DNA from 2 places in the Bradyrhizobium sp. 26S5 genome. Region 2 is predicted to be linked to the other one. Evidence: riboswitches for the same ligand, from Rfam matches in the RefSeq annotation. Region 2 holds a riboswitch; the other holds the start of a gene.
The links. Region 2 has a riboswitch for glycine ahead of gcvT (glycine cleavage system aminomethyltransferase GcvT). Riboswitches for the same ligand answer to the same signal wherever they lie in the genome.
Positions count from the first base shown of each region.

Region 1: another riboswitch for glycine. It lies ahead of V5279_RS29010 (D-amino acid dehydrogenase); the one in region 2 lies ahead of gcvT (glycine cleavage system aminomethyltransferase GcvT).

Region 1 covers NZ_CP145948.1:6,154,115-6,169,647, forward strand. Annotated here, with positions in the region: gene V5279_RS28995 (hypothetical protein) at 1-293, shown strand, start outside; gene V5279_RS29000 (ABC transporter substrate-binding protein) at 461-2,080, opposite strand; gene V5279_RS29005 (M20/M25/M40 family metallo-hydrolase) at 2,346-3,476, shown strand; glycine riboswitch at 3,569-3,675, shown strand; glycine riboswitch at 3,679-3,794, shown strand; gene V5279_RS29010 (D-amino acid dehydrogenase) at 3,860-5,167, shown strand; gene V5279_RS29015 (hypothetical protein) at 5,294-5,491, shown strand; gene V5279_RS29020 (ArgE/DapE family deacylase) at 5,488-6,786, shown strand; gene V5279_RS29025 (ABC transporter permease) at 7,050-7,991, shown strand; gene V5279_RS29030 (ABC transporter permease) at 7,995-8,882, shown strand; gene V5279_RS29035 (ABC transporter ATP-binding protein) at 9,039-10,688, shown strand; gene V5279_RS29040 (M81 family metallopeptidase) at 10,957-12,477, shown strand; gene V5279_RS29045 (M20 aminoacylase family protein) at 12,483-13,655, shown strand; gene V5279_RS29050 (amidase) at 13,648-15,066, shown strand; gene V5279_RS29055 (crotonase/enoyl-CoA hydratase family protein) at 15,206-15,533, shown strand, end outside.
Region 2 covers NZ_CP145948.1:6,331,952-6,347,484, reverse strand. Annotated here, with positions in the region: gene gcvP (aminomethyl-transferring glycine dehydrogenase) at 1-1,421, opposite strand, end outside; gene gcvH (glycine cleavage system protein GcvH) at 1,444-1,809, opposite strand; gene gcvT (glycine cleavage system aminomethyltransferase GcvT) at 1,830-2,975, opposite strand; glycine riboswitch at 3,115-3,204, opposite strand; gene alaS (alanine--tRNA ligase) at 3,406-6,096, shown strand; gene V5279_RS29895 (cyclic nucleotide-gated ion channel) at 6,108-7,358, shown strand; gene V5279_RS29890 (DUF3455 domain-containing protein) at 7,360-7,860, opposite strand; gene V5279_RS29885 (NADP-dependent isocitrate dehydrogenase) at 7,897-9,111, opposite strand; gene V5279_RS29880 (alpha/beta hydrolase family protein) at 9,325-11,052, opposite strand; gene V5279_RS29875 (TrmJ/YjtD family RNA methyltransferase) at 11,369-12,568, shown strand; gene V5279_RS47110 (Ig-like domain repeat protein) at 13,675-14,934, shown strand; gene V5279_RS29855 (Ig-like domain repeat protein) at 14,973-15,533, shown strand, end outside.

The sequences.
Region 1 (15,533 bases), 180 kb from region 2:
CAAACTGCAATCGGATTGCTGGCGACAGGGCGTGCGATCAAGGCGCCTCCATTCTCGAGCATGGCGACGACGCGGCCCATTGCAGCAACGGGCTCAATGCCCAGAAATTCCGCGACGCGACGCCCAACGAGCGCGTGATCTACCGGCGATGGATTCGTGGCGCGATCATGCTGTACGGATTGCTGGCACTCGCCGCAGGAACGGCGGTCTGGATCAACGGCGCGGCGGTCGGGCCGACACAGCTCTCCAGCCTGTCGAGCGCGAGCGCCGCGAAATCGGGTCACTCACATTAGAGCGTTTTCGAGCGAAGTGGGCACCGGTTCGCGTGAAGAAAACGCGTCAAACAAGAAACTAGAGCTTCGGTTCTGATTCAATCAGAACCGAAGCTCTAGAGGCGCGAGCTCAAAACGAAAATGGCCGGGACAACGCCCGGCCATTCGTCGTGAGTAAGACTGCACCCCTACTCGGACTTGTCGATATTCCAGAAGATCGGCGTCGCCGGACCGTCGAGCACGCCGGTCAGCGACTTCCGCCAGGCGCTTGGAACCGTGTACTGACCGAGCGGGATGTAGATCACCTGATCGTAGGCCTCGGTCTGGATGTCAGCGGCGATCTTCTTCTTTTCCTCGGCCGAGCCAGCGCGCGCGAACTTGTCGCGCAGCTCCTCGATCTTCGGATCCTCGGCCCAGCCGAACCAGCCGCCGTTCTTGCCACGGCCGGTGATCGACGCGTTGACGATCGGATCGGCGACGTCGGCTGCGACCCAGTTGGTGAAGAACATGTTCCAGCCGCCTTCCTTCGGCGGCTTCTGGCTGGCGCGGCGGGTCACGACGGTCTGCCAATCGGTGGCCTGGAAATCCACCTTGAAGCCGGCATCGCGCAACTGCTGCGCCACGACGATCGGCTGGGCCTTCAGCGTGGTCACATCGCCCGGCCCCATGATGACGACGGGCGTGCCGTCATAGCCGGACGCGGCAAGCGCCTTCTTGGCTTCCGCCATGCCGTTGCCCTTCACCAGCGTTTCGGCACCGACGTCGGTCTCCAGCGGCGTACCGCAGACGAAGAAGGCGCCGCAAATCTTCTGGTACTTCGCATTGCCGACCAGCGCGTCGAGCACGTCCTTCTGGTTCATCGCCAGGAACGCGGCGCGGCGCACCTTCGGATTGTCGAACGGCGGATAGAGGAAGTTCATGCGACCAAGGGTCTGGAAGCCAAACTTGTTCAGGACGTCGATCTTGAGATCCGGATTGGCTTCGAGCACCGGCAGCATGTCGAACGGAAGGTTCTCCATGAAATCGATGTCGCCGGACTGCAGCGCGTTCACCGCGGTCTGCGCGTCAGCCATCGTGACCCACTCGACGCGGTCGACCTTGACGACCTTGCCGCCTGCGGTCCAGCTCGCCGGCTCCTTGCGCGGCACGTAGTCCTTGTTCTTCTCGTACACCGCCTTCACGCCCGGCTGGAATTCCGCCTGCACGAATTTGAACGGCCCGGAGCCGATCTGTTCCGGGATCGGCTTGTCCGGCGGCGTCTCGGCGAGACGCTTCGGCATCATGAACGGCACGCGCGACGACGGCTTGCCGATCGATTCGAGCACGAGGCCGTAAGGCTCCTTCAGCTTCAGCGTGATGGTCTTGGCGTCGGTCGCCTCCAGGCTCGCGACGAAGTCCATCAGCTTCTGGCCCATGCCGTCGACCTTGCCCCAGCGCTGCAGCGAGGCGACGCAGTCTTCCGCGGTGACCGGCGCACCGTCATGCCATTTCAGGCCGTCGCGCAGCGTGAACGTGTATGTCAGCTTGTCGTCGGAGACCTTCCAGTCCGCCATCTGCGGCTGGATCTTGAAGTTGGAATCCGTCGCCAGCAGCGTGTCATAGATCATGTAGCCATGATCGCGGGTGATGTAGGCGGTGGTCATGATCGGATCGATGACGCGGAGATCCGAGTGCATCACCGCGGTGATGGTCTTGCCCGCAGCCATCGCCTGCGGTGCAAATGACAATTCCTGCGGCGCGAACGACAGTGCAAGCGCCGTCAACGCAGCCGCAAGCGTGCGGTGCTTCCAACGCGAGATAGGGAACATGCAATCTCTCCTGACGTGAAACTGGTCAAAGCCGGCTTATTCGTTATGCATGCGGTTCGTTATTTAGGCGAACTAACATGCTGTATGGCTTGTGAAATCGAGACTTGCACCAAGCGCAATGCGCGTCAATCGGTTTCGGGCGGGATCGGACGTACACAAACGAATGAGGCCGCGCGCCAGATTTTGGCTTTACAAATTCGTCGGCCGAGATTTTCGTAACGCGCGCGCGATGCCGGCGCGATCAAAACAACAAGAGAGAAAAACGATGAACCCAGCCAATCTTCCCTTTGATTCCGAAACAATGCTGCAGGGCCTGCGTAGCTGGGTGGAGTGCGAGAGCCCGACCTGGGATTCGGCGGCAGTCGAACGCATGCTCGACCTTGCCGCACGCGAGATGGCGATCATGGGTGCGACGATCGAGCGCATCGCCGGTCGCCAGGGCTTTGCCGGCTGCGTCCGCGCCCGTTTTCCTCATCCGAAGCAAGGCCAGCCCGGCATCCTGATATCAGGCCATCTGGACACCGTGCACCCGGTCGGCACCATCGAGAAGCTGAAGTGGCGGCGCGAAGGCAACAAGTGTTTCGGGCCCGGCATCTTCGACATGAAGGGCGGCAACTATCTGTCGGTCGAGGCGATCCGGCAATTGGCGCGCGCCTCCTTCACGACACCGCTGCCGATCACGGTGCTGTTCACCCCCGATGAAGAGGTCGGCACGCCGTCGACGCGCGACATCATCGAGGCGGAAGCCGCGCGCAACAAATATGTGCTGGTGCCGGAGCCCGGCCGTCCGAACAACGGCGTCGTCACCGGTCGCTACGCGATCGCGCGCTTCAATCTGGAAGCAACAGGCAAGCCGAGCCACGCCGGCGCGACGCTGTCGTCGGGCCGCTCCGCGATCCGCGAGATGGCCCGGCAGATCATCGCCATCGACGGCATGACCACCGAGGACTGCACGTTCTCGGTCGGCATCGTGCATGGCGGCCAATGGGTCAATTGCGTTGCGACGACCTGCACCGGCGAAGCGCTCAGCATGGCCAAGCGCCAGGCCGATCTCGACCGCGGCGTCGAGCGCATGCTGGCGCTGTCCGGCACCGCCAACGACGTGACATTCAAGGTGACGCGCGGCGTCACCCGCCCGGTGTGGGAGCCGGATGCCGGCACCATGGCGCTCTATGAAAAGGCAAAGGGCCTCGCGGCGGCGATGGGCCTCGATCTGCCGCATGGCAGCGCCGGCGGCGGCTCGGACGGCAACTTCACCGGTGCGATGGGCATCCCCACGCTCGACGGCCTCGGCGTTCGCGGCGCAGACGCGCATACGCTCAACGAACATATCGAGGTCGACAGCCTCGCCGAACGCGGCCGCCTGATGGCGGCACTGCTGGCGACGCTGGACTGACATCGATTTGCACTGCACAACACGTTGGCACTGCCGGATCGAAATTTAGCCTTGTCCAATTTTCAGGCTTCGCCTACGGTCCGGCCGTCCAACACGACGATGCGGGAGAGATCGGAGCAACAACATGCGTGTTGTTGGCTTCGGCGCCGACGGAGCAACCGCCCCGGAAACTCTCAGGCAAAAGGACTGTATCGTCAGGACGATCTGGAGAGAGACGAATATGGCCGCACATCAAGGGCCATGACGTCCACCGAAGGGGATAGTTCGCTATTGGGCTGCGGCCCGATGCGGATCAAGCTCTCAGGTACCGTGACAGATGGGGCGCCGATGCCGGTTTCACCGGTGGTTCGGCGACTCTAACCCACGGGAGCCTGAAGACTATCATGCCTCACGTTGCGATCATTGGCGCCGGCATCACCGGCGTGACGACGGCCTATGCCCTGCTCGAACGCGGCTACCGGGTGACTGTCCTCGACAGGCATCGCTACGCCGCGATGGAAACCTCGTTCGCCAATGGCGGACAGCTCTCCGCCAGCAACGCGGAAGTCTGGAACAACGCCGCGACCATTCTCAAGGGGCTGCGCTGGATGCTCAGAAGCGACGCGCCGCTCTTGATGAACCCGAAGCCGAGCTGGCACAAATATTCCTGGATCGGCGAGTTCGTCGGCCACATCGGCCGCTATCGCAGCAACACCATCGAGACCACGCGGCTCGCCATCGAAGCGCGCAAACATCTTTTCTCGATCGCACAGCGCGAGAGCATCGCCTTCGATCTCGAACGCCGCGGCATCCTGCACGTCTATCACGACAAGGCCGGCTTCGAAGCGGGCCTGCGGGTCAACACGCTGCTGCAGCAAGGCGGGCTCGACCGCCGGCCGGTGACCCCTGACGAAATCCGCACAATCGAACCTGCGCTGCAGACGGCCTGCTATGGCGGCTTCTTCACGCCGTCGGACGCGACCGGCGATATCCACAAGTTCACCCGCGGACTTGCCGACGCCTGCATCCGCCGCGGCGCGAGCTTCATCCACGAAGCCGATGTCGATGCGATCGCGCGAGGCGACGACGGCTTCCGCGTCAGTTGGAACGAAGCCGCTTCGCATGATGCTGACGTCGCGACGCGGCATGAGTTGCAGGCCGATGGCATCGTCATCTGCGCCGGGGTGGCGAGCCGTCACTTCGCTGGCATGCTGAACGACCGCGTCAATGTCTATCCGGTGAAGGGTTATTCGATCACCGTGCAGCTCGATGCGCCGCAAAGCCGCGACGCTGCGCCGACCGTCAGCCTGCTCGATGAAGCTGCGAAAATCGTCACCAGCCGGCTCGGCGCCGACCGCTTCCGCGTCGCCGGCACCGCCGAGTTCAACGGCTTCAACCGCGACATTCGCGCCGACCGGATCCAGCCGCTGGTGGACTGGGTGCGACAGCATTTCCCCGGGATCGACACCTCGAAGATCGTGCCATGGGCGGGCCTGCGCCCGATGATGCCGAACATGATGCCGGTGGTTCGCGCCGGACGGATTCCGGGCGTGTTCTACAATACGGGCCACGGTCATCTCGGCTGGACGCTCTCGGCCGCGACGGCGCAGATGGTAGCAGGGGCGATCGATGATTGGAGCGACCTCGACACGCCTTCAATGGTGCCGTCGCAGGTCGATACGACCGAGACCACCCGCGCAGCTTTCCCCTAATTACCCGGCCGAAGAGGAAGAATATGAGCGTATTTGCGTATGGCCAAGTCGGAATTCGCTGAGAAACGCCGCGTGATAGGAACTAGCGTCACAATGGGAAAAAGCGCTTCATCGCGGGAGGGGACAATGCGCATTGGGGTGGTGAGCACGCATGACATTGCGGTCCGGCGCGGGATCCTGAACGACATGGATGCCGGCAGCGATCTCTTCGGCGGACCGATGCGTAACCGCGCCACCGGCACGCGCACCGACTGCGTGCGCCGCCTTTCCAAAACAGTCAACGCTCAGCCTTCTGCACAGGGCTCCACGAAAGGCACGACATGACAACTGAGACGTTGACCAAGCCGGATCAGATTGCCGCAGAGCTGTGCGCGGCCGTCGACCGAAACTTCGACGATCAGATCGCGTTCCTGTCGCGCATGGTGCAGTTCCGCAGCTTGCGCGGACAGGAAGCGCCGCAACAACTTTGGCTGGCCGAGCAGTTCGCAAAGCGCCGCTACGACGTCGATGTGTTCAGCCTTGCGGACGTCAATCTGATGAGCCATCCGAAGGCTGCGCCAATGGACGGCATCGATCTTGCCGGATCGCAGCAGGTTGTTGCGACGAAGAACAGCAAAGGCAGCGGGCGTAGCCTGATCTTGCAAGGTCATATCGACGTGGTGCCGGAGGGGCCCGCTGACCTCTGGGACCAGCCGCCGTTCGCAGGCGCCGTGCGCGACGGCTGGATGTTCGGGCGTGGCGCGCAAGACATGAAGGCCGGTGTCTCGGCAATGATCTTCGCGCTCGATGCTATCAGAGACGCCGGCTATGCCCCGGGCGGGCGCGTCCATCTGCAGACCGTGACCGAGGAAGAGAGCACCGGCAACGGCGCATTGTCCACTCTGATGCGCGGCTATCGCGCCGACGCCTGTCTCATTCCCGAACCGACCGGACACACGCTGACGCGCGCCCAGGTCGGCGCCATCTGGTTTCGCCTGCGCGTGCGCGGCACGCCGGTGCATGTCGCCTATTCCGAGGCGGGTACGAGCGCCATCCTGTCGGCGATGCATCTGGTGCGCGCGTTCCAGGATTACACCAAAACGCTCAATGCCCGGGCGCTCGACAACAGCTGGTTCCGCACCGTCAAGAATCCGATCAAGTTCAATGTCGGGATCATCAAAGGCGGCGATTGGGCCAGTTCGACCGCGGCGTGGTGCGAGCTGGATTGCCGGCTCGGTCTGCTGCCGGGCGAGACACCGCGAGAGGCGATGCGTGGCATCGAGGAATGCCTGGCCGAGGCGCACAAGGCCGACGACTTCCTGTCCGACAATCCGGCTGAGCTCGTGTGGAGTGGTTTTCAGGCGGACCCGGCGGTGTGCGAGCCTGGCAGCGAAGCGGAAGCAGCTCTGTCGGCCGCCCATCATTCCGTCTTCCAGGCTCCAATGCAGGAGCGCCTGTCTACCGCCGTCAACGACACCCGCTACTATTGCGTCGACTATGGCATCCCTGCCCTTTGCTATGGTCCTTACGGCATCGGCCCGCATGCGTTCAACGAACGCGTCGAGCTCGACAGCCTTCGCAAGACAACGCAGAGCATCGCATTGTTCGTCGCCAACTGGTGCGGCGCGATGAGAGCGTGAATCGACTTGTGGTTTCAGGTCGGTGGCGCGTGACGAAATGTGCAATTCGAAATAGCAGCTTCAGACCAAGGGAGGCTTCCAACAGCCCGAACCGCGCCTTGATATAGCGTCGCCATTGGCACAGTATTTGCCTGCAAATTCATCACTTTCGCGCTAGCTTTGAGAGAAGACGCAGAAGCGCATGAGACACATCACGGGGACACCATGAGTATGATGCGGCCCAGCCTTCGCTTCACACCGCCTGACGACAGGAGATAGCAGCGATGATCGGCTATCTCATCCGCCGCATCCTCGCCGCCGTTCCCGTGATGGGCGTGGTGGCCCTGTTCGTGTTCCTGTTGCTGCGGCTAACGCCGGGCGACCCCGCCGCAATTCTCGCCGGCGACAATGCGACGCCGGAACAGCTCGAACGCATCAGGACCTCGCTTGGTCTCAACGAGCCGATCTACATCCAGTTCTACACCTGGGTCGCCAGACTGCTGCACGGCGACCTCGGTGTCTCCCTGATCTCGAACAAGCCGATCCTCGAGATGATCGGCCCGCGCCTCGAACCCTCGATTTCGGTTGCGCTCGCCACCATCATCCTCTCGATCCTGGTCGCGGTGCCGCTCGGCGTGATCGCGGCGTGGAAGCACGGCACCTGGATCGATCGCTTCGTGATGGGGCTCTCGGTGCTTGGCTTCTCGGTGCCGGTGTTCGTGATCGGCTATGTGCTGATCCAGATCTTTGCGATCGATCTGCGCTGGGTGCCGGTGCAGGGCTTCAAGAGCATCTCGGCCGGCTTCGGTCCGTTCTTCGAGCGCATCATCCTGCCAACCTGTACGCTCTCCTTCATCTATGTCGCGCTGATCGCGCGCATGACACGGGCCTCGATGCTCGATGTGCTGGGTGAGGATTACGTGCGCACGGCACGCGCCAAGGGCATCGGCGAGACCGGCGTGCTGCTGCGCCATGCGCTGCGCAACGCCGCGGTTCCGGTCATCACCGTGATCGGTTCCGGCTTCGCGCTCCTGATCTCCGGCGTCGTGGTCACCGAGAGCGTGTTCAACCTGCCCGGCATCGGCCGCCTCACCGTCGATGCGGTGCTGGCGCGCGATTATCCGGTGATCCAGGCGATGATCCTTCTGACGTCGGGTATCTATGTCGCGGTCAATCTGTTGATCGACCTCGCCTACACCCTGCTCGATCCTCGTATCCGGTACTGAGCAATGGCGATCGAAACCCTTCCCGAATCCTCTATTCCCGTCACGCGGCCGCTCCGCGTCAAGCTCGGCTTCCTCACCTCGACGCCGATCATCGCGGTTGCGACGATCTGCCTCGCGCTCATCATCCTGATGGCGATCTTCGCGCCGCTGCTCGCGCCGCACGATCCGCTGCTGCTGACGCCGTCGCAGCGGCTGAAGCCGTCGAGCGCGCAATACCTGCTCGGCACCGACGCCTATGGACGCGACCTGTTGTCGCGCGTCATCTATGGCGCGCGGATCTCGCTGGTGATCGGGCTCGGCGCCGCCGTCTGCTCGATCGCCGTCGGGCTGCTGATCGGCCTCGTCGCCGGCTTCTTCCGCTGGGTCGATGCGGTGATGATGCGTGTGATGGACGGCTTGATGGCGATCCCCGCCATCCTGCTCGCGATCGCCGTGGTGTCGCTGTCGGGCGCCAGCATCTGGACCGTGATGATCGCGATCACCATCCCCGAGATCCCGCGCGTGGCGCGGCTGGTGCGCGCGGTGGTGCTGACCGCACGCGAAGAGCCCTATGTCGAGGCCGCGATCTCGCTCGGCTCCAGCCTGCCCAAGATCATGTGGCGGCATTTGATGCCGAACACGATCGCGCCGCTGATCGTGCAAGGCACCTATGTCTGTGCATCCGCGATCCTGACCGAGGCGATCCTGTCGTTCCTCGGCGCCGGCATCTCGCCGGAAACGCCGACCTGGGGCAATATCATGGCCGAGGGCCGCGCCTATTTTCAGGTCAAGCCCTCGCTGATCTTCTGGCCGGGGCTCCTGCTCTCGATCGCCATTCTCAGCATCAACCTGATCGGCGACGCCGCCCGCGACGCGCTCGATCCCCGCATGAAGCAGCGTGAGGGCAAGTGACGGCTTCAGCCCTTCTGAAGCCGTCATTCCGGGGCGATGCAAAGCATCGAGCCCGGAATCTCGAGATTCCGGGTCTGGTGCTAGCGCACCATCCCGGAATGACAGCCGATAATTGCCGTCGTTTCGCTCCCCGCAATAGCGTCAAGAGAGCCTGACATGACCAACGTCGTCCTCGACATCAACAATCTCGTCGTCGGCCTCGGCCGCAAGCAGGATGCGCACCGCATCATCGACGACCTCTCGCTGCAAGTGCGCGAAGGCGAGACGCTCTGCCTGGTCGGCGAAAGCGGCTCCGGCAAGTCGGTGACCTCCTTGACCGTGATGGGCCTGCTGCAGAAGGGTACGCTGGTGCCCTCGGGCGGCAGCGTCAAACTGGTCGGCGAGGAACTGCTCACCGCCAGCGACCGGCGGCTGCGGCAATTGCGCGCCACGCGGATGGCGATGATCTTCCAGGAGCCGATGACCGCGCTCAACCCGGTCGTGCCGGTCGGGCGCCAGATCGACGAGGTGCTGCGCGCCCATACCGATCTCGACGCCCGCGCGCGGCGCCAGAAGATCCTGGCCATGATGGAGCATGTGCGGCTGCCGGACGTGGAGCGCATCTTCTCGTCCTACCCGCACCGCCTGTCGGGCGGACAGCGCCAGCGCATCATGATCGCGATGGCGCTGGTGCTGGAACCAAAGCTCCTGATCGCCGACGAGCCGACCACCGCGCTCGACGTCACCACCCAGAAGCAGATCCTCACCCTGATCCGCGACCTGCAGCGCGATCACGGCACCGCGGTGCTGTTCATCACCCACGACATGGGCGTGGTGGCCGAGATCGCCGATCGCGTGTCGGTGATGCGGCACGGCCGGCTGGTCGAGACCGGCCCGCTCGAGGGCGTGCTGCGCAATCCGACGATGGAGTACACCCGCAACCTGCTGTCCGCCGTGCCGAGCCTGGTGCCGCGGGCGCCCCGCCCGGAGACCAAGGAGCCGGTGGTGCTGGAGGCCAACGAGCTCAGCAAGGTCTACCGGGAGCGGTCGCTGTACGGCAAAGCCCGTGAAGTCGCGGCCGCCAGCAACGTCACGCTCACACTGCGCAAGGGCCGCACGCTCGGCATCGTCGGCGAGAGCGGCTCCGGCAAGTCGACGGTCGCGCGCTGCATCGTCCGCCTGATCGATCCGACCTCTGGCGGCGTGCGCCTCGCCGGCCGCGAGATCTCGGATCTGTCGCGGCGGCTGTTGCAGCCGCATCGCCAGAAGATCCAGATCATCTTCCAGGACCCCTACCGCTCGCTCAATCCGCGCGTCACCGTCGGCGAGAGCATTGCGGAGGGCCCGATCAATTACGGCATGCCGCGCAAGGACGCGCTGGCGCGAGCCCGCGAACTGCTGGAGCTGGTCCATTTGCCGCCCGACGCGATCTCACGCTACCCGCACCAGTTCTCCGGCGGCCAGCGCCAGCGCATCGCGATCGCGCGCGCACTGGCGCTCGACCCCGACGTTCTGGTGGCGGATGAAGCCGTGTCCGCACTCGACGTCTCGGTGCAGGCGCAGGTTTTGAACCTGCTTGACGAAATCCAGCAGCGTCTGGGCATCGCACTGTTGTTCATCACGCATGATCTGCGCGTCGCCGCGCAAATCTGCGACGACGTCGCCGTGATGCAGCGCGGCCGCGTCGTGGAACAGGGACCAGCGGCCGAGGTGTTGACCAATCCGCAGCAGGCCTATACCCGCGCGCTACTTGATGCCGCACCCGGCCGCGGCTGGGATTTTGCGAATTTCCGCCCGGTTTCGGAAGGCATTGTGGCGACGGCCTAGGTCTTTAGCCGCAGCCTTACGACCTAGCCTTGATGACCTGGCCTTATGACCTGGCCTTGGGCCTTTACGCCCATAGGGCATGCAAATCCGGTAGTGCTCCCCGGCTTGCGCTTGGCGCGACGACACGCTTAACGTCGCGCGCTAGAGCGTGAGCCGGAAGGTGGATACCGGCTTCTCCGAAAGATCGCGCTCCAACCAACGAGACGAGATCGTGGCGCGGGCCGTTCCATTCGCATCATGATCGAAGAAACGTATCGAGACCAACTTGATGACCCGCATTGCCGTTGGCGGCTTCCTGCACGAGACCAACACCTTCGCGCCGACGAAGGCAACTTATGATGACTTCGTGCACGGCGGCGGCTGGCCGTCGATGACGCATGGCGCCGATGTGCTCAAGGTCATGCGCAAGATCAATGTAGGCCTCGCCGGTTTTGTCGAGGCGGCGGAAGCCAATGGCTGGGAGCTGGTGCCGACGATTTTCGCGGCGGCAAGCCCGTCGGCGCATGTGAGCAAGGATGCGTATGAGCGGATCGTGACCGAAATGGTCGACGGCATTACCGCGGCCGGGCCGATCGATGCGGTCTATCTCGACCTGCACGGCGCCATGGTCGCCGAGCACGATGACGACGGTGAAGGCGAGGTCCTCGCCCGCGTGCGCAAGGTGATCGGCAACGACCTCCCCTTGGTCGTGAGCCTCGATCTGCATGCGAACGTCTCGCCCAAGATGATCGAGCATGCCGATGCGTTGATCGCCTACCGCACCTACCCGCATGTCGATATGGCCGACACCGGCCAAGCCTGCGCCAGGCATCTGGCGCTGCTGCTGAAAACAAAGCAACGCTTCGCAAAGGCGTTCCGGCAATTGCCGTTCCTGATCCCGATCAGCTGGCAATGCACCAACGACCAGCCGACCAAGGGCATCTATCAACAGCTCGCGGCCCTCGAGAGCGACGCGGTGCCGACGCTGTCATTTGCGCCGGGCTTCCCGGCGGCCGATTTCAGGGATTGCGGGCCGAGCGTGTTCGCCTATGGCCGGACCCAAGCCGATGCGGATGCCGCCGCCGACAAGATCGTCGCGCTTGTCGAGAGCCATGAGGACGATTTCGACGGCCGGATCTATTCGCCCGACGAAGGCGTCCAGCTGGCGATGGAACTGGCGAAGTCGGCGAGCAAGCCGATCATCATCGCCGACACCCAGGACAATCCCGGCGCCGGCGGCGATTCCGACACGACAGGCATGCTGCGCGCGCTGGTGCGCAACAGAGCGAGTGCCGCGACCGGCGTGATCTACGACCCGCAATCGGCCAAGGCCGCGCACACCGCCGGGATCGGCGCGACCGTCACGCTCGAACTCGGCGGCAAGTCCGGCATTCCCGGTGACGCGCCATACCGGGAGAGTTTCGTGGTCGAAAAGCTCTCGGACGGCAAATTCGTCGCACCGGGCCCCTATTTCGGTGGCCGCGACATGGACATGGGACCTTCCGCCTGCCTGCGCATCGGCGACGTCCGCGTCGTGGTCGGCTCCTACAAGGCCCAGCTTGCCGACCAGTCGATGTACCGCTATGTCGGCATCGAGCCGACGGCGCAGAAGATCCTGGTCAACAAGAGCTCGGTGCATTTCCGCGCCGATTTCGAGCCGATCGCCGAAAAGCTGCTGATCTGCGCCGCGCCGGGCGCGATGCCCGCCGATACCGCCACGCTGCCGTGGAAACACTTGCGTCCCGGCATCCGTATCAAGCCAAACGGCCCGACTTTCACACCCACCTCCCCTTCACGCATAAACGGATAGAAACCATGCCGACCATTGAGCGCATCGACAGTTTTGCCGACGAACTCACTGCCATCAGACGGGATCTGCATGCGCATCCCGAGATCGGCTTCGAAGAGGTCCGCACCTCCGGCATCGTCGCCGACAAGCTGACGAGCTGGGGCATCGAGGTGCATCGCGGCCTCGGTGGCACCGGCGTGGTCGGTGTGCTCAAGGGCAAGGGCGGCGGCACCAAAAAGATCGGCCTGCGCGCCGATATGGACGCGCTGCCGATGGAGGAGAACACCAATCTGAAGTGGCGTTCGACCATTCCCGGCCGCTTCCATGGCTGCGGCCATGACGGCCACACCACGATGCTGCTCGGCTCGGCGCGCTATCTCGCCGAAACCCGCAATTTCGACGGCACCGTGCATTTCATCTTCCAGCCGGCCGAGGAAGGCCTCGGCGGCGCCCGCGCCATGATCAAGGACGGCCTGTTCAAGCAGTTCCCCTGCGACGAGGTCTACGGCCTGCACAATGCGCCCGACCTGAACCATGGCGAGATCGCGATCCTGCCCGGCCCGGCGATGGCCGGCGCCGACTTCTTCGACATCAAGATCCACGGCTACGGCGCCCATGGCGCGATGCCGGAGCGCTCCAAGGATGCGGTGGTGATCGCGATGACGCTCGGACAGGCGATCCAGTCGATCGTCAGCCGCAATGTCGATCCGCTGCAGCCGGCGGTGGTCTCGATCACCCAGATTCACTCCGGCTCCGCCTACAACGTCATTCCGGGCGAAGCCTGGCTGTGCGGCACCGTGCGCGCCTTCGACGACGACACCCGCGCCCTGATCCGCAAGCGCATGCGCGCGATCTGCGCCGGCATGGCCGCGGCCTATGACGTCGAGATCGAGGCTGACATCCGCGACACGTTCAGCGTGCTGGTGAATCAGGAAGAGCAGTCCCGCGTGGTCGAGGAAGTTGCGCGCACCGTCGTCGATCCGGCCAAGGTGCTCACTCGCTCGACACCCAAGATGGGCAGCGAAGATTTCGCCGACATGATGCAGGCCATTCCCGGCGCGTATTTCTGGGTCGGTCATGACGGTTCAGTGCCCGTGCACAATCCCGGTTACGTTCTCGACGACAAGATCCTGCCGATCGGCGCCAGCATGTTTGCCCGCATCATCGAGAAACGCATGCCGGCAGGTGCCCATGCATAAGCCGAAACCGGACACCATCACCTCGCTGCACGATCTCACGGCCGTCGACCTGCTCGCCGGCTACCGTGCCAAGCAGTTCTCGCCCACCGAGGTGCTCGAGGAGATCATCTCCCAAGTCGCGACCTGGGAGCCGCACATCAAGGCGCTGTATCTGTACGACCCTGACGGGGCGCGAAAGGTCGCCAAGACCGCAACCGAGCGCTGGCAACAAGGCGAGCCGGTCGGCACGCTCGATGGCGTGCCCGTCACCATCAAGGACAACGTCGCGACCAAGGGCCAGCCGGTGCCGCTGGGTGCCGCGAGCGTCAAGCTCGCGCCGGCGGAAAAGGATGCGCCGCCTGCCGCGCGGCTGCGCGAAGCCGGCTGCGTGATCTTCTCCAAGACCACGATGCCGGATTACGGCATGCTGTCGTCGGGACTGTCGTCGTTCCATCCCCTCACCCGCAATCCCTGGGATGTCAGCAAGAACCCGGGCGGCTCGAGCGCCGGCGCCGGCGCGGCCGGTGCCGCAGGCTATGGTCCCTTGCATCTCGGCACCGATATCGGCGGCTCGGTGCGGCTGCCGGCCTCCTGGTGCGGCCTCGTCGCCCTGAAGCCGAGCCTCGGCCGCGTGCCGATCGATCCGCCCTATGTCGGCCGCGTTGCCGGTCCGATGACCCGCACCGTCGACGACGCCGCGCTGATGATGAGCGTGCTCTCGCGTCCCGACCGCCGCGACGGCATGAGCCTGCCGGCGCTGGAAGTGAACTGGAAGGCGATCGAGAAGTCGCCGCGCAAGCTGCGCATCGGGCTGATGCTCGACGCCGGATCCGGCCAGAAGGTCGAGAAGGAGGTGCGCGAAATCGTCGTCAAGGCGGCGAAGGCGTTCGAATCCGCCGGCGCCGTCATCACCGAGATCGACGGCATCCTGACCCCGGAGATGCTCGAGGGCCTCGACAATTTCTGGCGGGCGCGGACCTGGGACGAGCTGTCGAAATTGCCGCAGGCCGACCGCGGCAAGACCCTGCCCTATATCCTCAGCTGGGCCGAGGCCGGCGCAAAGCTCTCCGGTGTCGATGTGATGCGCGGCTTCAACATGACGATGGCGATCCGCGCGGCCGCCGCAAAACTGTTCTGCGAGTTCGACTATGTGATCTCGCCGGTGTCGCCAGTGGTGAACTTCCCGGCGGAGTTCGCAGCACCGCTCAACGACCCCGCAAAGCCGTTCGAGCACATCTGCTTTACCGTGCCGTGGAATATGTCGGAGAACCCGGCGCTGTCGATCAACGGCGGCTACGACAAGAAGGGCTTTCCGATCGGCATCCAGATCATCGGCCGCCGCTTCGACGACATCGGCGTGCTCGGCATGGGCAAGGCTTTCGAAGGCCTGCGCGGCCCGCAGAAGCCGTGGCCGACGCCGCCGAAGAAGTAGCGCCTCAACGCAAGTCGCGATGCGCGGCGCGGGGCCACGCCGCGCATCCGACTTCTTCACAAGGGATGATTGCCGGGTTAACTGGATGGAGACGCGCGTAGCGCCGCCTATTCAAGAAAACCGAGAGGAAATCATCCCCATGGCGTATGAGACGATCAAGTACGAGGTCGCCGAGCAGATCCTGACCATCACGCTGAACCGGCCCGACAAGCTCAACGCCTTCAACGCGACGATGCAGCAGGAGCTGATCGACGCGTTCGACAAAGCCGACAAGGACGACGATGTCAGGGCCATCATCGTGACCGGTGCCGGCCGCGGCTTCTGTGCCGGCGCCGACCTGTCCTCCGGTGCCAACACGTTCGACCGCGACGCGCGGCGCGGTCCGGTCAAGCGGCATGCCGACGGCAGCGTCGACTACAGCGATCCGCAGGTGCGCGACGGCGGCGGCCAGGTGACGCTGCGCGTCT
Region 2 (15,533 bases):
TTGAACACCGGATGGGTGAGGAAGGCGCTGGTGCGCCGCAGCTCCTTCGGCAGCGCCTCGCGTGCGGCCGCCTCGATCTCGGCATAGCTGAGCTTGCCGCCGAACACGCGCCACACCGCCTCGACGGTCTCAGGCGTGGTGGTCTCGTCGAGCGCGATGCCGAGCGTGGTCGCGCCGATGCGCAGATTGATCCGCTCCGCCAGCGCGCGGGAGACCAGCTCGATCTGCTTCGCACCGGCTTCGACGGTCACGGTGTCGAAGAACGCTTCGCTCACAGGCGCAAAGCCGAGCTTGCGCAGGCCTGCGGCAAGCACGGTGGCGCGGCGATGCACGCTGCGTGCGATATGGGTCAGGCCCTCGGGGCCGTGATAGACCGCATACATCGAGGCGATCACGGCGAGCAGCACCTGCGCGGTGCAGATGTTGGAGGTCGCCTTCTCGCGGCGGATATGCTGCTCGCGGGTCTGCAGCGCGAGCCGATAGGCCGGCGCGCCGCGGGAATCCACCGACAGGCCGACGATTCGGCCGGGCAGCGAGCGCTTCAGCGTGTCGCGCACTGCCATGTAGGCGGCGTGCGGGCCGCCATAACCCATCGGCACGCCGAACCGCTGCGCCGAGCCGATTGCGATGTCGGCGCCGAGCTCGCCGGGCGAGGTGAGCAGCGTGAGCGACAGCAAGTCCGCCGCCACGATCGCAAGCGCGCCCTTGGCGCGCAGCGACGCGATCGCGGGCCTGAGGTCGCGCACCGCGCCCGAGGTGCCCGGATATTGCAGCAGCGCGCCGAGCACGTCGGCCTTGTCGAGTTCGGTCAGGGGATCGCCGACGACCAGCGCCCAGCCCAAGGGCGCTGCGCGCGTGCGCATCACGGCAAGCGTCTGCGGATGCACCTCCTTGTCGACGAAGAACACCTTCGCCTTGACCTGCGAGTGGCGCTCGGCGAGCGCCATCGCCTCCGCCGCCGCGGTCGCCTCGTCGAGCAGCGAGGCGTTGGCGACGTCGAGCCCGGTGAGGTCGCAGACCATGGTCTGGAAGTTGAACAGCGCTTCGAGCCGGCCCTGGCTGATCTCCGGCTGGTACGGCGTGTAGGCGGTGTACCAGGCCGGGTTCTCCAGGATGTTGCGCTGGATCACCGCGGGCAGGATGGTGCCGGAATAGCCCTGGCCGATCAGCGAGGTGAACACCTGGTTCTGCGCGGCGAGCTCGCTCATATGCGAAAGCGCCTCGGTCTCGCTCAGCGCGCGGCCGAGATCGAGCGGCGCCTTCTGGCGGATCGACGCCGGCAGCGTCTCGTCCATCATTGCCTGCAGGCTCGCAGCGCCGACCGTCTCCAGCATCGCGTTGACGTCGCGCGGCGACGGTCCGATGTGGCGGCGGACGAAATCGGTGGCGGCTTCGTTGATCGGCTTGAAGGGCGCGTTCATGGCTTGATCCTCGGGCTGATCCTCAGGCGGTGTGGGCGGCGTAGGCGGCCTCATCCATCAGGCCGCCGAGTTCGCTCTTGTCTGATATCTTCAGCTTGAAGAACCAGGCCTTGCCGCCGGCATCCGAATTGACCAGCGCGGGCTCGGCCGCGAGTTCTTCGTTGACCTCGATCACCTCGCCGGTGATCGGCGCGTAGACGTCGGAGGCGGCCTTGACGGATTCGACGACGGCGGCGGCCTCGGCCTTCTTCAGGCTGCGGCCGACCTTCGGCAATTCGACGAACACGACGTCGCCGAGCTGCGATTGCGCGTAGTCGGTGATCCCGATCGTGGCGACGTCGCCCTCGATGCGGAGCCATTCGTGGTCGGACGTGTACAGCGTCGTCATGGGGATCGATCCTTTGGCGTCTAGCGTTTGTAGGTATTGGGAACGAAGGGCGTGGCGGCGACCTTCAGCGGCAGTCGCTGGCCGCGCACCTCGGCGAAAACGGTGGTGTCGAGCGCGGAAAGCGAGGTCGGCAGATAGCCCATCGCAACGGGGGCATTGAGGCTCGGGCCGAAGCCGCCCGACGTCACCTTGCCGATTGGCTCGGTGGAGGTCGGGTCGGCGAACAGGACGGCGCCTTCGCGCACCGGCGCGCGGCCTTCCGGTCGCAAGCCGACACGGCGGCGGGAAGCGCCTTGCGCGAACTGTGCGAGGATCTTGTCGGCGCCCGGAAAACCGCCGGCGCGGCCGCCGCCGCTGCGGCGAACCTTCTGTACCGACCATTCCAGCGCGCCTTCGACCGGCGTCGTCGTGGTGTCGATGTCATGGCCATAGAGGCAGAGCCCGGCTTCGAGCCGCAGGCTATCACGCGCGCCGAGCCCGATCGGCAGCACGTCGGAATTGTCCAGCAGTGCGGTGACCAGGGTTTCGGCCTTGTCCGCCGGCACCGAGATTTCAAAGCCGTCCTCGCCGGTGTAGCCGGAGCGCGAGACGAAACAGTCGATATCGGCGACGCGGCGCGGGCCGGCGTCCATGAATTTCATCGAACTGACATCTGCACAAAGTTTCGCCAGCGCCGATTCGGCTGTCGGCCCCTGCAGCGCGATCAGCGCGCGGTCGGCCAGCGACACGATTTCGCAGGCGTCGGAGAGATGCGCGCGCAGATGCGCCTCGTCCTCGGCCTTGCAGGCGGCGTTCACCACCAGGAACAGATGATCGCCGAAATTCGCGACCATCAAATCGTCGAGCAGCCCGCCGTCGTCATTGGTGAATTGGGCGTAGCGCTGCCGTCCCGGCGCGATGCCGACAATGTCCTGCGGCACCAGGTTTTCCAGCGCGAGCGCTGCATCAGTGACCTTGCCGGATTTGGGCTTCAGCGCGAGCTGGCCCATGTGGGACACGTCGAACAGGCCGGCGTTGCTGCGGGTGTGCAAGTGCTCCTTGAGCACGCCGGCGGTGTATTGCACCGGCATGTCATAGCCGGCGAACGGCACCATCTTGGCGCCGCGCGCCAGGTGCAGCGCGTGCAGCGGGGTCTGTTTCAGCGGGGAAGTTTCGCGCGCAAGCATCACAGGGCCCTCGCGGTTCCCGCAGGGGACCTATTTCCCCTTGAGAAACCTGCAGAAAGCCCCATCTGTCGCTGTGCCTGAGAGTATTATCCCGTCGGCGGACGCATCGGGGATGACCCAGCGCCTCTTTCCAGATGTCAGACGTCACGCGGTCCTTTTGCCTGAGAGTTTCCGGGGCGGTTGCTCCTTCGGCGCCGGCGCAAGGCCGGTCTCTCCCGACGTGACTTAGCTATAGGTAGGTAGAAAACACGGCGCCGCCAAGACTGTCAACGCAGCTGCAGCAACTATCCAGTGGGCTTTGTGCTGCCGCGGCAAGCCCATGATCCGCCTGCACAGTTTCTGGACACCGCAGCTGGCCTTGTCTAAAAGCGTTCGGCCGGAAATGACGCCTTTTTGCGGCTGACCGGCCCCTATTTCCGATTGGATGAACATGAGCAGCGTCAACGACATCAGGTCGACTTTTCTGAACTACTTCAAGGCGAACGGCCACGAAATCGTGCCGTCGTCGCCGCTGGTGCCGCGCAACGACCCGACCCTGATGTTCACGGCGGCCGGCATGGTGCAGTTCAAGAACGTCTTCACCGGCGTCGAGAAGCGTTCCTATCAGCGCGCGACCACCGCGCAGAAGTGCGTGCGCGCCGGCGGCAAGCATAACGACCTCGACAATGTCGGCTACACCGCGCGCCATCTCACCTTCTTCGAGATGCTCGGCAACTTCTCGTTCGGCGATTACTTCAAGGAGCGCGCGATCGAGCTCGCCTGGAACCTGGTCACCAAGGATTTCGGGCTGAAGAAGGACAAGCTGCTCGTCACCATCTACCACGACGACGACGAGGCGGCGGGCCATTGGAAGAAGATCGCCGGCTTCTCGGACGACCGCATCATCCGCATCGCGACGTCGGACAATTTCTGGGCGGCGGGCGATACCGGGCCGTGCGGTCCGTGCTCCGAGATCTTCATCGACCGCGGCGAGCATATCTGGGGCGGACCTCCGGGCAGTCCGGAGGAGGACGGCGATCGCTTCCTCGAGTTCTGGAACCTGGTGTTCATGCAGTTCGACCAGGTGACGAAGGAGGAGCGCGTGCCGCTGCCGCGTCCCTCGATCGACACCGGCATGGGCCTGGAACGCATGGCCTTGATCCTGCAAGGCGCCGAAAGCGTGTTCGAGACCGATCTGTTCCGCCATTTGATCGATGCGGCCGCATCCGCGCTCGGACACGGTCCGAACGAGCAGACCGTTGCGTCGTATCGGGTTATCGCGGACCATCTGCGCTCGTCGGCGTTCCTGATTGCCGACGGCGTGCTGCCGTCGAACGAGGGCCGCGGCTACGTGCTGCGCCGGATCATGCGCCGTGCGATGCGCCATGCCCAATTGCTCGGCGCGCATGAGCCGCTGATGCACCGGCTGGTCTGGGCGCTGGTCCGCGAGATGGGTCAGGCCTATCCGGACCTGGTGCGTGCGGAGAAGCTGATCGAGGAGACGCTGCGGCTGGAAGAGACGCGCTTCCGCAAGACGCTGGTGCGCGGCCTGTCGATCCTCGACGAGAAGAGCGCCGGCCTCAAGAAGGGCGACATGTTCGACGGCGACACCGCGTTCACGCTGTACGATACCTTTGGCTTCCCGCTGGATTTGACGCAGGACGCGCTGAAGTCGCGCGGCATCAGCGTCGACCAGGCGGCGTTCACCGATGCGATGGAGCGGCAGCGCGTCAAGGCGCGCGCCTCCTGGACAGGTTCGGGCGAGGCGACGACCGAAGCGATCTGGTTTCCGCTGCGCGAGAAGCTCGGCGCGACCGAATTCCTCGGCTATGAGACCGAGAGCGCGGAAGGCGTGGTGACGGCACTGGTCAAGGACGGCGCCGAGACCGGCACTCTCAAGACCGGCGAGAGCGGCGCGATCGTGTTGAACCAGACCCCGTTCTATGCGGAGTCCGGCGGCCAGGTCGGCGACATCGGCATCCTTACGCGTGACGGCGTCAAGTTCCGCGTCACCGACACGCAGAAGAAGGCAGGCGATCTGTTCGTGCATCTGGGCACGGTGGAGCAGGGTACGCTCAACGTCGGCACCGCGTTGCAGCTCGAGGTCGATCACGCGAGGCGTTCGTCGATCCGCGCCAACCACTCCGCGACGCACCTCTTGCATGAGGCGCTGCGCCAGGTGCTCGGCGATCACATCGCCCAGCGCGGCTCGCTGGTCACGCCGGACCGGCTGCGCTTCGACTTCGTGCATCCGAAGCCGATCACGCCGGACGAGCTTGCCCGGGTCGAGGACATCGCCAACGACGTCGTGCTCGAGAATGACGAGGTGACGACCCGCATCATGGGGGTCGACGACGCCCGCGAGGCCGGCGCTCGCGCGCTGTTCGGCGAGAAATATGGCGACGAGGTCCGCGTCGTCTCGATGGGCAAGAGCGCCCGCGAGCACGGTCAGAACGTGCTCGGCTGGTCGGTCGAGCTTTGCGGCGGCACCCATGTCCGCCGCACCGGCGATATCGGCCTGATCTCGGTGACCGGCGAGGGCGCGGTGGCGTCGGGCGTGCGCCGCATCGAGGCACTGACCGGGCGCCATGCGCGCAGGCACGCCAATGACACGATGGCGCTGGCCAAGACCGCGGCGCAGGAGCTGCGCACCACGATCGAGGATGTCCCGGCGCGCATCACGGCGCTGATGGAAGAGCGCAAGAAGCTCGAGCGCGACCTGTCGGACGCCCGCAAGAAGCTCGCGATGGGCGGTGGCGGCGCGTCGTCGAACGGCGCGGCCTCGGGCGTGCGCGAGGTCGGCAACGTCAAGCTGCTCGCCCGCGCGGTCGAGGGCGTCGAGACCAAGGACCTGAAGAGCCTCGTCGACGACGGCAAGAAGCAGATCGGCTCGGGCGTGGTCGCGATCGTCGGCGTCACCGAGGACGGCAAGGCCGGCATCGTGGTCGGTGTTACCGCCGATCTGACCTCGCGCTTCAACGCGGTCGAGCTGGTGCGCAAGGGCTCCGAGGCGCTCGGCGGCAAGGGCGGCGGCGGCCGGCCCGACATGGCGCAGGCGGGCGGGCCCGACGGCGCCAAGGCGGATGCGGCGCTGTCGGCGATCGAGCAGGCGATGACTCAACAGGCATCGGCCGGCGCCTGACGGAGAGGCTGATCGTGGCGACGGCTCCGGGCAAGCCCACGATCAGCGATCCCGGGCTGCGCGACCGTCTCTACGCGCTGCTCGAGCAGGACCACCTGCCGCATTCGGTCGGCTCGCGCTTTGTCCGGCTGGTCATCGCGATCATCAGTGTCGACGTGCTGGCGGCGATCCTGGCATCGGTGCCCGAGTTCGATGCGCAGCTGTGGTGGCCGTTCACGGCGATCGAAATCGCCGCCGTCATCGCCTTTGCGCTGGAATATGCCGCGCGGCTCTGGAGCGTGGTCGGCCGCTCGCTGCGCGACATGACGCCGCTGCAGGCGCGGCTCGAATACGCCTTCTCGGCGCTCGGCGTGATCGACCTGCTCGCCTTCCTGCCGTCGGCCATCGCGCTTGCGATTGGTGACAAGACCGCGCTGGTGCTGTTCGGCATGCTGCCGTTCCTGAAGCTGGTGCGCTATTCGACCGCGATGCGCTCGCTGCTGGCGGCCCTGCACGCCGAGCGGCGCACGCTGTTCGGCTGCGTCGTGATCCTGACCGGCGCGGTGCTGCTGTTCGCCTCGCTGCTCTATGCCATCGAGCACAAGGTGCAGCCGGACAAGTTCGGCACCATGCCGCAGGCGATGTGGTGGGCGATCGTGACGCTCGGCACCGTCGGTTACGGTGACGTCGTCCCGGTGACGCCGCTCGGGCGGATCGTCACCGTGGTTGCGATCGTGGTCGGCTTCGCGATGATCGCGCTGCCGGTCGCGATCGTCTCGACCGCGTTCGCCGACGAGGTCCGGCGCCGCGACTTCGTCGTGACCTGGGGCATGCTGGCGCGGGTGCCGCTGTTCTCGCATCTCAACGCCGCCGATATCGCCGACATCATGCGCCTGCTGCGGTCGCAGACCATCGAGGCCGGCGAGGTGCTGGTGCGGCGCGGCGACGCGGCGTCGTCGATGTATTTCATCACCGCGGGCGAGGTCGAGATCGACCTGCCGAGCCAGCGTGTGCGGCTTGCCGACGGCGCGTTCTTCGGCGAGATCGCGCTGCTGCGGCGGACCAACCGCTCCGGCACGGTGACGGCGACGCGCAAGACCAAGCTGCTGGCGCTCGACGCGCAGGACTTCCATGCCCTGATCGAGCGCATGCCGGCGCTCGCCGCGCATGTCCGGGAAACGGCGGAGGCGCGGCTCGCCGATCCGCTCACGGCCGGTGGCGACCTAGCCGCCGGCGAAATTGCCCAGGCGCCGAGCGAGACCGACGGCGGCATCCGCGACTAGCTCAGTCGCGGCGCAGGAACACGTAATCCGCCGAATAGGGGGCGCTCCGCAACGCGCCGACCTTGTCGCAGGCGCCGTCGAGCGCACCACCCGAGGTGTTAATCCGCTGCACGGTGGCGACGCTGGTCAGCACGCCGTTGCCGCGGTGGGCGATCACCTCGAGTTTCAGCCAGGGAATATCTGATGCGGTGGCGCCGGGTGCGCTGCCGGCGGTGCGGGCGGTCACGGCGCTGCCGTCGACATGCTCCCAGTTCGGGCCGGCATAGTGCCGGCCGACCGTGCGGCCGCCGGCGATCAGGGTGGCGATGGGTTCGCGGAACGACCAGGCGAGCTTGCCGTCGGTGACCGGCTTGCACTCATAGACCTGGGCGCCCTCGGCGTGGACGGTGAGGACCGCGGTCTCGTCCGGCGCCGCAACGGGGGCGGGCAGGGGATCGGCAGCGAGCGCCGCCGATCCGGTCAGCAACAAGGATGCGAGCGTCACCCGGCCGAGTAGGGTCATGGTCACGCTCACTGCAACGTTCGGCAACAGGCGGCCTTAGGCCGCCATCGCCTTGCCGAGGTTGTCGGCAACCTTGTCGAGGAAGCCGGTGGTCGAGAGCCAGCGCTGGTCGGCACCGACCAGGAGCGCCAGGTCCTTGGTCATGTAGCCCTCCTCGACGGTCGCGACGCAGACCTTCTCCAGGGTGGTGGCGAACTTCGCCAGTTCCGGATTGTTGTCGAGCTTGGCGCGGTGGGCGAGGCCACGGGTCCAGGCGAAGATCGACGCGATCGAGTTGGTCGAGGTCTCCTTGCCCTTCTGGTGCTCGCGATAGTGGCGGGTCACGGTGCCGTGGGCGGCTTCGGCTTCCACGGTCTTGCCGTCCGGGGTGAGCAGCACCGAGGTCATCAGGCCGAGCGAGCCGTAGCCCTGGGCCACGGTGTCGGACTGCACGTCGCCGTCATAGTTCTTGCAGGCCCAGACATAGCCGCCGGACCATTTCAGCGCCGAGGCCACCATGTCGTCGATCAGGCGGTGCTCGTAGGTCAGGCCCTTGGCGTCGAAGTCCTTCTTGAACTCGCGGTCGAATACGTCCTGGAAGATGTCCTTGAAGCGGCCGTCATAGACCTTCAGGATCGTGTTCTTGGTCGACAGATAGACCGGGTAGTTGCGCATCAGGCCGTAATTGAACGAGGCGCGGGCGAAATCGATGATGGAATCGTCGAGATTGTACATCTGCATCGCGACGCCGGCACCGTTCGCCTTGAACACTTCCTTCTCGATCACGGCGCCGTCTTCACCGACGAACTTCATCGTCAGCACGCCCTTGCCGGGGAACTTGATGTCGGTGGCGCGGTACTGGTCGCCGAAGGCGTGGCGGCCGATGATGATCGGCTTGGACCAGCCGGGAACCAGGCGCGGCACGTTCTTGCAGATGATCGGCTCACGGAAGATGCAGCCGCCGAGGATGTTGCGGATGGTGCCGTTCGGCGACTTCCACATTTCCTTCAGGTTGAATTCCTTCACCCGGGCCTCGTCCGGGGTGATGGTGGCGCATTTGACGCCGACGCCGACCTTCTTGATGGCGTTGGCGGCGTCGATGGTCACCTGGTCATTGGTCGCATCGCGGTATTCCATGCCGAGATCGAAATAGAGCAGTTCGACATCCAGGAACGGGTTGATCAGCTTGTCCTTGATGTACTGCCAGATGATCCGGGTCATCTCGTCGCCATCGAGCTCGACGACGGGATTGGATACCTTGATTTTTGCCATGACGGAGGGGCCCTCTTGGGAACAGCGCGCTTTTGACCGCGGGTTGGAATACGCCTGCGCTATAGCACCGCCCGGGGGCGGGCGGAAGCGGACCGGTTATGCACTTTAAGCCCATCTTTTCATCGAGAACCGCCATTCTGATGGCGGCTCCCGGTCCTTGTCTTTGACGGGTTTTCTTCACGCGAACCGGTGCCCACTTCGCTTGAAAACCCTCTAAAATGGGACCTGGGTCGCCGTCCCCGCCACGATGTACCAGGTCACGAACAGGCCTGCGATCAGGGCCCCCGGCAGGCTCGATCCGGTCCGCCGCCAGGTGAAGGTCGCGATCACGGCGACGATCGCCAGGAGCGGCACGAACTGGATCGCAACGATGGTCGAGAGCGGCACGAAACTGGGGTCCGGGATCGGATTGAACAGTTTTCCGGTCAGCCACAGCGTGCCGTATTGCAGGACCAGCAACACGATGAAACCGAACGTCAGCGCCAGGATGTTGGTCAGATAGAGCGCCCCGCGCGGGGCATCCATGGTCGAGAAATTCCGGTGCAGCACGTGCAGCGCCACGACGAAAAACGTCGTGAACGGAATCAGATAGATCAGGAAGATGAGGAATTGCTTCGCGCTCATCAACTTGAGTGCGACGATCCAGAACCTGAAGTCGATCTTGAACGCGAGGTCGGCGAGCCAGAGCGCGGCATAGCCGACCGCAACCGAAATCACCGCGATCACGACGGATTGACCGACGAGGCCGGCCCGGCTGGCGCGCTTCGGCGCGAACCGCATCAGGGCGAGCGTGATCAGGCCGTTGATGATGACCCAGACCAGGATCTGGTTGGTGATGCCCTGCGGCAGGAACGTGCTCGGGGTCACGAAGGTGCCGCCCAGCGCAAAGGCCGGATAATAGGTCAGCGCCGGAATGAAGGCCGAGAGGATGAACGCCGTGGTCCAGCGCCGGCCGCTCGCGGCCTCATGCGGCGGCATGGTGCCGTCGGCGACCGCCGGCAGCCGCAGGCGGGAGAACATCTGTGCCTCCAGCAGCCCGTCGAACGTCCCGATCACGAGCGCGACGAAGCCGATCAGCGCGATCAGGGTCCCGATCTCCTTGCGGAACCAGATCTGGTCGTCAACGGGGCGCGCCGTGCCGCCCTTCAGCGTTTTGGCGAACCAGTCGAGGCTGTAGCCGATCGCCTCATGCGAGATGTGCTCGGCCGGATGGGTCATCGCCGGCGTGTACAGCACCCGTGCGGTGCCCGCAGCAGGATCGCCATAGACCTTGCCCGGCTCGACCGCGCCCTGGGTGCCGAACAGCGCCCAGAGCTTTGGGCTCGTGGCGACGTCGCGGGCGAGGTCGACGCCCCACATCAGGGTGGAGAATTCCTCGTACTGGGCGAACACCAAAGCGGTGTTGCGCGGCCAGCTCGCGGTGCCCTCGGCGGCGAACGGCTTGCCGGTCGAAGACCCCTCCAGCACCATCGACTTGTAGTCGTTGGGCATCGCGGCGGCGGCGGCCAGTACGGTCCAGCCGCCCATCGAATGGCCCTCGAGCCCGATGTTCTCCTTGTCGACGAATGGCAGGCTGCGGAGATAGGCAAGGCCGTCGGGTCCGCCAAAGCCGTTGGCGAAGGAGGGCGGGTCGCTGTAGCCATGGCCGGTCTGGTCGAGCGCCAGCACGACATAGCCGCGGCGGGCGAATTCGATGGCGAAGCCGTCCTGGGTCTCGCGCGAATTGATGTAGCCGTGGACCGCGAGGATGCCGGGCGCCGGGATCTGCGCCGTGGCATTCGCCGGGATATAGAGCAGGGCACTCATCGTGTTGCCCTTGGCGCCCTTGAACCTGACTTCCTCGATCCGGATGCCGCCTGCGGTCTGCGTGAGGTGGGCGAGCAGGCCCCCCGCCAAGATCAAAACCAGGCCCACAATCGCCAGCGTCCATCTGCCCCGCATCGTCGTCCCCCCAAGGTGCCTCGCCGTTCAACCGGCGTCTCAAGCGTGCCTTTACAGCTTCGCTTTGGTTGTGGTTGATAGCCTATCCGAAGGCGAAGCGCGCGCAAGCGGCAGCCTGCGCTGCGTGCGACCTGGACTCCGATTGAGGATTCGCAATCGCCGCTAACCCTGTTATCTCCTTGGAGAAAATGGTCCCGCGCAAAACCGGTACACAGCTGGTCGATGCTGCTCTTGGGCCGCCTGCATGAGACTTTGAATCAGGCTCTTCGGAAGCTGATTCAAAACCTTCAGACGTTGAATCAGAAAGCGAAGTGAGATGTCCGGCACCGACAAGACCAAGGCAGGGCACGACCTTGCCGGTCCCGTCGTCATCCTGGTCGAGCCGCAGCTTGGCGAGAACATCGGCATGGCCGCGCGCGCGATGGGCAACTTCGCGTTGACCCGGATGCGCATCGTCAATCCGCGTGACGGCTGGCCGAATGTCGCCGCGCAGCGTGCCGCGGCCGGCGCCGACCACATCATCGGTTCGGTTGAACTGTTCGACACCGTCGAAGAGGCGATCGCCGACCTGACGCTGGTGTTTGCGACCACCGCCCGTGCCCACGACCAGGCCAAGCCGGTGGTCGGGCCGGAAGGCGCGGCCGGCGAGATCGTCGGCCATGTCGCCTCCGGCGGCGGGGCTGGCATCCTGTTCGGGCGGGAGCGCGCCGGCCTGACCAATGAGGAGGTCGCGCTCGCCAACCGCATCATCACCTTCCCGGTCAACCCGGGTTTCGCCTCGCTCAATTTGGCGCAGGCGGTGCTGTTGATGGGCTACGAGTGGTTCAAGCTCTCGACCGCGGGCGCGCTGCCGTTCGCGATGCCCGAGCGCTCCGAGCCGGCCTCCCAGCACCAGATGCAGGCATTCTTCGACAACCTCGTCGCCGAGCTCGACAAGGTCGAGTTCCTGCGGCCGGCGGAGAAGCGCGACACCATGCTGGTGAACCTGCGCAACATCTTCACCCGGATGGACCCGACCAAGCAGGACATGCACACGCTGCACGGGGTGGTGATGGCGATCGCCGAGGGGCGCAAGGGCCCGGCCAAGGGCGGCGTGCTCGACGGCGCCCAGGCGACCCGGCTGCGGGCGCTGCTCGCGGAACAGGGAGGGGGCGGCGCCGTCGCCGACTACTCCAGCACGGTGCGCGGCCTCGCCCGGCTGCTCCGCCGCAACCCGACCGACGCCGAACGCATCCTGTGGCAGGCGCTGACGCGGGACCGCCGCTTCGCCGGCCAGTTCAAGCGCCAGACCCCGGTCGGCCGCCACATCCCCGACTTCGTCTCCTTCGTGCACCGGATCGCGATCGAGCTGGTCAATCCGAACGAGAGCGAGGCCATCGGCGCCGACCGCACCAAGCGCCGCGCCTGGCTCGAGGCGCGCGACTATCGGGTGGTCGACATGCACGTGGCCGACGTCGAGCGCGATCTCGACGGCGAGCTGGCGCGGCTGGAGGGGAGTTTGCGGCAGGGGCGGTGAGGTTTGCGGGCGTTCCGTTCGCGCAAGAATCGATTTGAGGCCCGGATACTCTCCACACGTCGTCCCGGCGAAGGCCGGGACCCATACGCCGCGGCAGATGTGGTTGACGGGACTCGTCGTTCCAACGGTGCATAACAATCGGCATTTGTGGTTATGGGTCCCGGCCTTCGCCGGGACGACGGTGAATGTGTGGCGCGATTTGTGACTCACACAACCGCGTTCTCGCGATATGAATCGTCCGAGCTTTGCTCTTCGTTTCGCCCTCTGAGAATAGAGGGCGCAGGGAAAGCCGGGTGCCGATCGCACCCATGGGCCCCGAGCAAAAGGGTAGAGAGCTCGGGGGTAGGACCACAGGTGTAACCGGAGCAATCCGGCTTTCCCTGCGCGATGGGTTACGGCTTACTTCGTGCTCTCCCCGGCGAGACTGGGCTTGCTTGTCACCGCCTTCGCAAGACGCAGTTGCGTCTCACAAAAGGACACCGGCCGCTAGGGCGTCAGGACCACACGACTTCACCGTCCGCGTCATGCGCACTCGTCAGTTGCGCAATCAGCGTCCACCGCATCTCACCGCAACACCCGTGACGATGCGCAGCGCCCCTCGATCGGGTGAGACGGGCGAACCATACACTGAGTTGTTTTTCTGATAAAGCGAAATATTTTCAGCGCGTGGGCTTGACAGGTTTTGCTGAGTTGCCCGTCGGGTCGCCTTTGCACTCGTTGTCGCCTGACGTGCCGAGTGTCCGCCGTCTCCAATTTCGATTCGCATCATCTGCAGTCAGACGTTTCTCGTCGATCGTCAGCGCCGATGAATATCACTTTGCGCACGGGATATTCTCATTCAGCGCATGCACCGCACGAGATGCAAACTGTCGGCAGTGAGCCGCGAGTTCGCGTTGTTGCAGTTGAGTAACGCGGCGAGAGAATTGCTTGTTCTCCGGGTGGATGCAGCGAGATCTGTGCGTGTGCCAATTGTCTTTGCATCGTTGTCGTTGCTAAGTGGCGGCGACTTTCTGGCTGAAAATAATTGATGAGTTTGGCGCGTTGCGGGCTCGCTCGCCTCCGCCGTTTCGTGGGGTTGGGGTTTACCGGTGGCTGCCTTTTTGGGGATGAGCGCCTTTGCGCGCATGTTGCGCGCGAGTTCGGCGCAAGCCGGACGGTACGTCACGGCGATCTGTCTTGCGATGCTTCTTTCTGCCGCTGCGGCGCATGCACAGACCAACACGACCTTTACAATTCAATCGGTGTCCAATTTCAGCCCTGTCGTTGGAGAAACGGTCACCATCAACGGAACCGTGAGCGCCGCCGATAGCTCGGTGCCTTCGGGGACCATGCGGGTTGCGATCGACGCAGGCCCCTTGAACCCAGCTGGCACTGTCGTTGCGGGGGCAGTCACCCTGACCTCGACGTTCTCCAGCGCGGGACCTCACTCGATCATAGCCCGGTTCGTTCCGGATAATACGACCGCCTACAACATCTCCAACACCCGGTCCGTCAACCTCACTGCCGTTCAGGCCAGCACGACGACGGCGCTGACCTCATCGCTCAATCCCAGCGTCGCAGGACAGCCGGTCACTTTCACGGCGACCGTCAGCGTGACGGCGCCGGGCACGGGTACGCCGACCGGGGCCGTGAACTTCCTTGACGGGGGCACATTGATCGGCACCGGGACGTTGAGCGGCAATAGGGCCACCTTCACGACCTCGTCGCTCCCGACGGGAAGCCGCACGATCACGGCCGTCTATGTCGGGGACTCGAATTACACGACCAGCACGTCTTCTGCTGTCGCGCAGCGGGTAGATCCCAACTCCACCACAACGGCATTGGCATCGTCGGCCAACCCCAGCACGGTCGGCCAGTCCGTGACATTGACGGCAACCATCACGCCTGCGATCTCGACCTCGCTGTCGCCGACGGGAACGGTGACGTTTTCCGACGGCGGGACGCCGATCGGCACCGGCACGGTGAGCGGCGGCGTTGCCACTTTCACCACCTCGTCGCTCTCGCTAGGCAACCATTCGCTCCGCGCTTCCTATGGCGGCGACACCAACTTCAACGGCAGCTCGGTCTTCAGCGTTCCCCAGACCGTCAACCAGGACGCCACGAGCACGACGTTGTCATCGTCGGCAAATCCGGGCACGGCGGGCGTAGCGGTGACGTTCACAGCAACCGTTGCTCCGGCGTCGCCGACGTCGGGCGCGCCGACCGGAACCGTGTCATTCTTCGACGGTGCGACCCTGTTGGGCACCGGCACGTTGAGCGGCGGGTCTGCGAGCTTCACGACTTCGTCGCTTCCAATCGGGAGCCGTTCGATCCCGGCGTCTATCAGGGAGATGCCAACCATTCCACGTCGACGTCGTCAGCGTTGAGCCAGGCCATCAACGCCGGACCGGCCACGCACTTCTCCATGTCTGCGCCTGCGTCCGCCGCGCCGGGAACGGCGTTCAACGTCACGGTCACGGCGCTGGATGCTTCAAGCAATATTGCCACGAGCTATCTCGGCACGGTGCATTTCACGAGCAATGACGGCGCGGCGGTCTTGCCCGCGAACTACACGTTCGGCCCCGGCGACGCCGGCGCGCATACGTTTTCGGTCGTGTTGAACTCCGCCGGCAATCGCACCGTCACGGCGATCGATACGGCGAGCAGCGCCATCACCGGCACCGGTAACATCAGTGTCAGCACCAGGGCGACCACCATTTCGGTTGCGTCTTCGGTCAACCCCAGCAGCACGGGCCAGTCCGTGACCTTCACCGCCACGGTGACGGCGTCGGGCGGCACGCCGACCGGTACGGTGACCTTCAAGGACGGCGCGACGACGCTTGGCGCGCCGGTCACGCTGAGCGGCGGCATCGCGACCTTCAGCACCACCACGTTGACCTCAGGGGTGCATTCCATCACCGCGGACTACGGCGGCGACCCCAATTTCACGGGCTCGACGTCGTCGGCGCTGACCCAGAACGTCAAC